Regions from separate parts of the Paenibacillus sp. FSL K6-2524 genome, predicted to be linked through region 2. Evidence: predicted binding sites of a transcription regulator. Region 2 holds the regulator's gene; the other holds the start of a gene.
What was found. The regulator Rex, encoded in region 2, represses fermentation and respiration genes when NADH is low (regulators of the CRP and FNR family bind a similar motif). The targets are predictions, from matches to a motif close to TTGTGAAATATTTCACAA.

Region 1: nirB (nitrite reductase large subunit NirB) is a predicted target of Rex. The motif match lies at 2,768-2,785, and genes of this name have one in related genera.

The regions. Positions count from the first base shown of each region.
Region 1 covers NZ_JBBOSP010000001.1:4,144,000-4,148,701, forward strand. The annotation lists gene nirD (nitrite reductase small subunit NirD) at 1-174, opposite strand, end outside; gene nirB (nitrite reductase large subunit NirB) at 212-2,647, opposite strand; gene ric (iron-sulfur cluster repair di-iron protein) at 2,872-3,585, opposite strand; gene NST85_RS19105 (FAD-dependent oxidoreductase) at 3,780-4,346, opposite strand; gene NST85_RS19110 (winged helix-turn-helix transcriptional regulator) at 4,407-4,702, opposite strand, start outside.
Region 2 covers NZ_JBBOSP010000001.1:3,948,512-3,953,213, reverse strand. The annotation lists gene dinG (ATP-dependent DNA helicase DinG) at 1-2,320, shown strand, start outside; gene NST85_RS18080 (redox-sensing transcriptional repressor Rex) at 2,333-2,980, shown strand; gene NST85_RS18075 (amidohydrolase) at 2,970-4,268, shown strand; gene NST85_RS18070 (cell wall elongation regulator TseB-like domain-containing protein) at 4,318-4,702, shown strand, end outside.

The DNA of each region.
Region 1 (4,702 bases), 200 kb from region 2:
AGGCCCACCTTTCGGGTGAGGGCTCTCGTTCTTTATAGCAAACACGTTACCGTCTGAAGTCTGGAATACCGCAATCTCCACCCCATTTAAATCAATAACCCGACCTACTTGTATCATAAATTGATCCAGTGAACCAACAGGATAGAACGTTTCATTTGGTAAGCTCATATTCATGACTTCTCCCTTCTCTCACACCGCTATAATAATAAGCCTACAACTGATTACTAATCTCCAACCGATGGAACATTCTATTACGGCTCTTATCATCGTTCAGCATTTTTTTCCAAGGGTCTTCAACTTGTTGCAGTGCAAACTCGATTCGATTTACTAGTGCTTTTCGTGACTCAGCATTATCCAAAACAACTGCCTTGATAGCATCTAGGCCGATTCGTTCCACCCACTCTGAGGTTCTCTCTAGATAATTTCCTGTCTCCCTGTAATGCTGGATGATAGCTGAGCAAATATCGACCAATTCGTCATCTGTCTTAACCTTACAGAGACTATCCGCGAGACGTGCTTTGATCCCACCATTGCCGCCGATAAAAATTTCCCATCCACCGTCGTTACCGACGATTCCGATATCTTTGGTACACGATTCAGCGCAATTACGCGGGCAGCCGTTAACCGCTATTTTGAATTTAGCGGGGAGATCAAGTCTCTCGAACTTGCGTTCAATCAATGCACCCATACCCATCGAATCTTGCGTACCAAAACGGCAGAACTGGGATCCTACACAGGTCTTCACTGTCCGTAGCGCTTTGGCATAACCATACCCCGACGGCATATCGAGCTCTTCCCATATCTTCGGCAAATCCGCTTTCATTACTCCAACTAAAACTAATCGTTGACCACCTGTTACTTTCACAACTTTAATATTATATTTCAAGGACACATCAGCAATCTTCTTCAATTCTTCAGGTGTGGTAATACCGCCATACATTCTCGGGATAACAGTATACGTTCCGTCCTTCTGAATATTAGCGCTCATCCGCTCATTAACGAAGCGTGATTCCTTCTCATCCTCATGACTATCCGGGTAGATCATACCTAGATAATAGTTAACCGCAGGACGGCACTTCGAGCAGCCTTCTGGTTGGCTCCATCCCAACACATTCATTACCTCTTTGGTTGTTTGAAGACCTTTCGCTTTGATCTCCGCCACAATCTCATCCCGGCTCATGGTTGTACATCCACAGATGCCCTGTTTGGCCGCGGTTTTGAACCCATCTCCAAGTACATATTGCAAAATTTGCTCCACAACTGGTTTACAGCCACCGCACGAACGGGTTGCACCTGTGCAAGCTTTAATTTCATCGACGGTAGTTAATCCTTGATTTGTAATAACATCCACGATGGTTCCTTTGGTGACACCGTTACAACCACAGACAATTTCTTCATTGGACATACTTTCGACCGAAGTGGTTTTCTTACCCCCTCCGCCACAGCACCCTGAACCCATCAGAGATTCGTACAATTCATCTGTCATCTCTGTTCTCTGCTTGATGAGCTTTTGCAGTTCTGCTGAATCTGTAATATCACCAAATAGTACTGCTCCAACCATTACTTTGTCTCTCAGCAGAATTTTCTTATATGTTTGTTTCCATTCATCCTTATTTGCAATGATCATATGTCCTGGTCCATCAATAAACTCACCGGTTGAGAACACATCAACACCAGATATCTTTAATTTAGTTGACACAACGGATCCTTCGTACGGTGCAGTATCTACGCCACAAATATGTTTGGCCAAAATCATTCCTTGCTCAAACAGCGGAGCTACAAGTCCATAGCAAGTTCCACGATGTTCTGTACATTCTCCAACCGAATACACACCTTCCATCGAGGTTTGCATGTAATCGTTCACGACGATTCCACGGTTCACATCGATCCCGCTCTCTTTTGCTACCACGATATTTGGCTTAATACCTACCGCCATGACAACGAATTCTGCATCCAATACCGAATCATCAGTAAATCTTAGTCCGCTTACTCTTTTATCACCAAGTAACTCGGCTGTTTGCGCACCCATCTTGAACTTAATTCCTTGACGTTCAAGTTCTGCCTGTAGCATTGACGACGCTTGATGATCAAGTTGGCGCTCCATTAAGTCGTCCATCAGATGGACTACCGTTACGTCCATACCCAATTGAACAAGTCCTTTAGCCGCTTCTAAGCCAAGCAAACCGCCACCAATTACAGCAGCTTTCCGGTAAACTTGGGCTGCTTGAAGCATCTGATTACAATCCGCGATATCTCTGAATCCTACGACCCCTTCTTTGTCACTCCCAGGAACCGGAAGAATAAACGAATTGGATCCAGTGGCAATAAGTACTTTATCGTACGGAACGCGCACTCCATCCTCGGTTACAACTTCCTTCGTTTGTTCATCAATTTTGGTAACCGTTGTTCCTATGTGCAATGTAATTCCGTTATCTTGATACCAATGCAGATCATTAAGCACGATATCATCGATCGTCTTGCTGCCTTCCAAAACGTAAGAGAGCATAATTCGGTTGTAATTCGGATGTTGTTCACTTCCGAATACCGTAATGTCAAATTTAGTTGTTAGTTTTAAAATTTGTTCAACAGCGCTGATTCCCGCCATTCCGTTGCCAATCACTACAAGTTTCTCTCTATACGTTGTCATTTTGATTGCCTCCTTCAAAGTCCTACGGTTACGACATGACGATCACAACTTATATTTCAGAATCATGCTGAAAGTCTACATTAAATTGATATCAACAGGTTGTGATTATATTCACATTAATTGTGAAATTTTGCACAATATTTGTCATACTTTTCTAATAATTGCTATTGAAAAATCCGCAAACACCTCTTATTACGAAGTGCTTGCGGCTAAATGAACTGCATTTACGCTTTCGTATACCGTGGGAACAAAATATTATTCTCTAAATGCACATGTGTAAATGTCATACCTTCCAATTCTTCTAAACGCGCATAAGTCATTCTATACGTCGTACATGCGTGTGCTGGAGGCACAAAATCCCCCGTTAACTCCCGTAGTTTCTTCAGAATATCTCCCGCAGCGTCATGCTCTGCCTCCAACTCTTCTATAGAAGAGCGAAGTTTGGATAGCACCTCATCCTCCTGCCCTAATTCCCAATTTATCATTTTAGGAAATACCTCGGCTTCTTCCTTGCCCGTATGCTCTAGCAGTTCAGACATGAGTTGACCAAACAAACGCTCTACCTCTATCAAGTGAGGCCCGGATTCACCATGAACCCGTGACACTTTCATCACACTTTTCTTCAGTTCCGGTAGCTCTTCACGTAAATAACGATGATGTTTGTTAACAATATGCCCGATCAGATCCGCTGATTCCGCCACTGCCCAAGAGTCTCCTTCTTCCGCATCTGGATGATCAGCTACCAGTTGAGCAAGATCAACAAGAAGCTCTTCCACATCCATATTTCTCTCAGCGGCTGCTTCATGTAGAGGTCGATTTCCACCACAGCAAAAGTCGATTCTCCGGCTGCGGAAATAATCCGCCGACTTCGGAAATTGAACAACAATATCCCTAACAAAATCTTCTTTATCAAAATACAGCTGTACGTTATTAGCCATATCAAATTCCTCCTTGGAAAATAAGATGTTGAAGTGGTACCCTTAGGGATCATCGTACCCCAAGGATTCAGAGCTCCTTGTGATCCTGATCACTTAGTATTTGCAGAAAATAAAAACGCAAAAAAAGCCTCCACCAATGAAACATCGAGTTGGGGAGGCTGCTTACGTAAACTATAAAATCATCACTTATTTAATTATTTGAGGACATCATGATCAACATAGCGTTCACCGTTCAATTCGCTAATTAGCTCAATCGCTACTTTAGCACCGTCCCCCGCCGTAATAATCGTGTGTACACTGACTCCAGCGACCGCTCCCGCAGCCCAAATACGCGGCTTGCTCGTACGACCATTTCCATCAGTAGCAATCACGGTCTTGATGCGTGGCTCTCTTCCATCCCGAAGTTCCAGTCCGATAGCGCTTGCAAGTTCAGTGATAGCACCTGTTGCTAAAATAATGTGGGAAGCTTCGTAGCTGCGACCTGATTCCGTTTTGACGGTAACCTTTTTTCCGCCGTTGGTATCCACGACAGTGACCTTTTCTTCAATAAACTTGGCACCTAATGTTTCGGCCTGTTCCCGTCCGGTTTTGAGTAAATCCGGTCCGGATACATCTTTAGCACCATAGTGGTTTCTTATCCAAGCTCGTTTCGTCATGCTGGCATTGCTATCAAGGACAAGCGTTTCCTTGCCCGCTTTTGCCAGAAATAGAGCTGCGCTAGCTCCCGCTGGCCCCGCTCCGATCACAATCACTTCAGCCACAAATACACCCACTTTCATTTTTTTCCATGCCGCACCATCACTAGTAACGGCATGTCATGTTTACTGAACCCATTGCTCTGCCCAAGATTGAACCTGCTCCATCACCGGACGTAGTGCACGTCCTTTGTCGGTTAGCTCATACTCAATTCGTACAGGGGTCTCTGGATAAACATGCCGAATAAGAATACCCTCGTTCTCTAAATCTTTCATCCGCTCAGATAGCATCTTGTCACTCATCGTAGGAATTCGGTTGGAGATATCCTTGAACCGTTTAGGTCCGCCCATTAGGGATTGAATAATCAAACCGTTCCAGCGTTTTCCCAAAAAAGAAAAAGCTGTTTCAAAGCGCGGACACA
Region 2 (4,702 bases):
TTTAGGTTGGTTCTTTGATGCCATGTTGCAAGAAAAGGAACAACAGGTTGATCCTAATCCGAAAGGTCATACCTATTATCGGCAATTCGCCCTCCAAGTAGATGATTGGACGGAGATGATTCCGGCTAGGTATGGTGACGATACTAATCCATTGGATAATGTGACATTCCAGCAATTTATGGATGGGGTAAGAGATCGACTACGTGCTAAACTGCCAAATTATGAAGAGCGAGAAGCACAGAACTTGATGCTTGACGAAGTTATGCAGGCTTTTCAAGAAGATAAGCATTTATTAATTGAGGCCGGAACTGGAACAGGTAAATCTCTAGGGTATCTTCTGCCTGCCATTTACCATAGTGTGAAACAAGATGACAAGGTTATGGTCAGCACTCACACGATTAATCTACAGGAACAGTTGCGCGAGCGTGACATTCCATTACTGACTGAAGTAGTGCCTTTTCCATTTAGAGCTGCCATTTTTAAAGGAAGACAGCATTATTTGTGTTTGAGAAAATTTGAACATAAAATAAATAGAAAAGACTTTGCAACGCCAAAAGAAGAAGTAATGATCGCCGCACAAATGATTGTATGGTTGACCCAAACGGAGACCGGGGACGATGAGGAACTCAACATGGGGAATCGTGGGGGGGACTTCTGGGAGACTGTGGCTAGTGAGTCGGACTCCTGTCTGGGTCGTTCCTGTCCTTGGTTCCGCAAATGCTTCTATCATCGTGCTAAGCATGAGGCTGGTATCGCTGATGTAGTCATTACTAACCATTCCAAATTGTTCACAGATATTCAAGCGGGACATCAATTGCTTCCTAGCTATGAGCGATTGGTTATTGACGAAGCTCATCATTTAGAAGACGTAGCCGGAAAGCATCTGGGCCTTCAATTAAAGTACTTTACTGTTGTGCATACTTTGACACGTCTGTTCAAAGATAGTAAGACAGGACAACTTCCGAGTCTTAGAAGCGCCCTTCAGAATACGAAGAGTGAAAAGTCATCAGAGTGGTGTTCTATTATTGATGGCTTATATCGTTCTCTGCTGGATGTGAAAGAGAGCTGGGATAAGCTCAGCGAAATGCTCTTCGTGCTCATGCCTGACCGCAGTGATGCAGCTCCAGGAGATCCTGGACAGTTCGTTCTTCGGTTACTTCCAAATAGGAAGCCCAAGGAATGGGATGCTATTGAAGCATTGGAGAATCAGATTTATGTTATTCTGAGCGATGTGCTTCGCAAGGGAGAACGCATGCTAGGTGAGATTAGGGAAGAGCCAGATGATTACGGATCTGAAGGTTTAATGACGGATATCAGTGGATTATTCAAAGATATCGCAAACGAGCGTGATGGTTTGCGTTCTTTCATCAAACTGGATGACGAGGATACGGTGTACTGGATCGAAGGCAATGGTAATTACCGTAGTCGATCATTACAGATCTTTGCTGTTCCAATTGATGTGAGCGCCCAATTAAAATCGTATTTCTTTGATAAGAAGAAGAGTGTAGTGATGACTTCGGCGACATTGTCGGTCGATAAATCATTTCAATATATGATTGAACAGCTTGGACTTCAGGAGGCTGCCTCCGAAGATAGATTGGTTACTTCAGTGCTTCCATCTCCATTTAATTACCGTGATCAAGCACTCCTAGTAATTCCAAGGGATTTCCCGAGTGTTAAGGGGAGCGTAGGAGATGATCATTTTGTCAATACGCTTGTGCAGTCTTTAGCAGACACTGCAACTGTAACACAAGGTCGAATGTTGGTGTTGTTTACCTCTTATCGAATGTTACGGCAAGTGTATGATCCTCTTAAGGAACTGCTGTCTCAACGGGGAATTACGGTAATAGGCCAAGGGATGGATAGTGGTAATCGTAGTAAGTTAACTCGCAGGTTTCAAGGGCAGAGTGCTTCCGTTCTGCTTGGAACGAGTAGTTTCTGGGAAGGTGTAGACATTCCAGGTGAAGCTTTAACCAGCTTGGCAATTGTCCGTTTACCTTTCCAACCTCCCAACCATCCGTTGATTGAAGCGAAGAGTGAGCGACTTCAGAAGGAGAAGAAGAATCCCTTTATGAAGTTGTCTGTGCCGCAGGCGGTTATCCGCTTTAAGCAAGGTTTTGGACGGCTGGTCCGTTCTTCGCAAGACCGTGGAATTGTGGTTGTTTATGATACGCGCATCTTGGAATCCTACTACGGAAAATACTTTTTATATTCATTACCCGGACCGAAGATGGAGCATATGCCACTTGAACAGATGGTTCCACGTATTTCGGAATGGCTGGTCGCTGAAGAACAACAAGGTTCTTCTTTATCAGATTAGGAGGAAAAATGCATGAAATCAGAAAAAATATCGGATGCCGTGGTACGAAGATTACCCGTTTACTTACGTTTTCTAAATCAATTAAGTCAAAGGGAAGTACCTACAGTTTCCTCACAAGAGTTGGGTCAGAAACTGGCACTCAATCCGGCACAAATTCGTAAGGATCTTGCCTATTTTGGTGATTTCGGTCGTAAAGGGATTGGATACGACGTTTCTTATCTGATTGAGAAAATTCGTCAAATTTTAAACTTGGACCAACAAATTAATGTAGCTTTGGTCGGAGCTGGTAACTTGGGACAAGCGCTTTCCAATTACAATGCTTACTTGAAGGATAATATGAAAATTGTGAGTATTTTTGATGCCTTTCCGTCGAAGATTGGTAGCAAAATCAATAATATTACGGTACAACCAATAGAGGAACTAGTAGAATCGGTCAAACAGAATAATATCCGAATCGGGATTATTACAGTTCCGGATACAGAGGCGCAGCGAGTAGCTGATGTTCTAGTAGCCGCTGGGGTAGAAGCGATTCTCAATTTCGCTCCTACAATTCTGAAGGTCCCACCTGAGGTGCGTATTCATGCGGCCGATTTTACAACGGACCTCCTGAGTTTAGCCTATTATTTGAATGGAAAGGAAACAGAATTAGATGAGTCATAAGTGGTTAATTAAAAATGGGACGATAGCGGTAATGGACGATGCACGTCCCGTAGTTAATGGTTATATGTTGGTTGAGGGAGATACGATAACGTATATTGGTGAGGAACGTCCTGAAGGTGCAGAAGGAGCAGAAATTTTTGATGGAGCAGGCCTTCTCTTCCTTCCAGGTTTGGTAAATACGCACGGACATGCGGCGATGTCACTGTTACGTGGGTATGGGGATGATCTTGCCCTACAAGTTTGGCTTCAAGATAAAATGTGGCCTATGGAGGCTAAATTTACAGGTAGTGATGTGTATTGGGGGACTTCATTGTCCGTGCTTGAAATGCTAAAAGGTGGGACGACGACCTTTCTAGATATGTATGACCATATGGACCAAGTGGCCAAAGTAGTAGAAGAATCGGGTATACGTGCTGTTCTTATGCGTGGTGCAATTGGGTTCTGCTCTGAAGATGAACAACGCCAGAAGTTAAATGAAGCTGTTGGATTTGCTCGTGACTGGCATGGTAAAGCAGACGGGCGGATCACAACGATGCTCTCACCACATTCACCTTATACTTGTGCACCTAATTTCTTCGAGAAATTTGTTCAGGCAGCCCACGATCTTAACTTGCCGTTACATACGCATATGTCGGAGACTAAGACTGAAGTGGAACAAAATGTGAGTAATTATGGCGTACGACCGGTTCAACATTTACTCAATATGGGTATGTTCTCTCGTCCATCACTGGTTGCACATGCTGTGCATTTGAACGATGAGGAGATCGAAATTCTGGCAGCACATCAAGTAGGAGTATCCCATAATCCAGGTAGCAATCTAAAGCTCGCTAGCGGTGTTGCTCGAGTGCCTGAATTACTCAAAGCGGGTGTTACCGTTTCACTTGGTACAGATGGTGCTGCTAGCAATAATAACCTTGATATGTTTGAGGAAATCCGGTTGGCTGCATTGATTCATAAAGGGGTATCTGGTGATCCAACTGCTGTACCGGCATTACAAGCACTCAAGATGGGTACAGAGTATGGTGCTAAGTCAGTTTTCTTACAGGATACGGGCAAATTGGCCCAGGGAATGAAGGCCGATTTTATTGCTCTGAATACGGAGCAGGCTCATTTTCTGCCAAGAACCGATTATATTTCTCATGCAGTGTATTCGGCCGGAGCGAAAGATGTGGAGCATGTTTGGGTGAACGGCAAACAAGTGATTAAGAATGGTGCTGCGCTGACTATTGACGAAGAAAAAGTGCGTTATGAAGCGCAAGCAGCTTATGAAGGATTGTTATCTCGTTAATTCGTCGTCATAGCTCAAACAAGTCATTAACGGGGAGTGGAAGAGAAGGTTGAAGAAGAAAACCAAATGGATACTAATCTCTATCCTAACCCTGCTGCTCGTGCTCTTTGGTCTTCACCGTTTCTATATCTATATCCAACAGGATTTGTGGAGCGGCGAGCAAGCCGCGGTAGTACGAGCACAGCAGGAAGCCGGTATTAGCGATGTTAAGAAAGTATATAAATCGGTTTGGGATGAAGTGTGCTGGGTTGTAGAAGGTAAGGATGAATCGGGGCAAGCAGTCATGGTATGGATTCAAGAAGGAAAAGAATCCCGAGTAGTCCCTCTCTCAGAAGGAACAACGGAAGCCCAGGTCAAAGCGATCATACATGAACGCTTTCCGGAAATTGATATTGTAAGATTGGTTCCTGGAATTTATAACGATCAATTAGTGT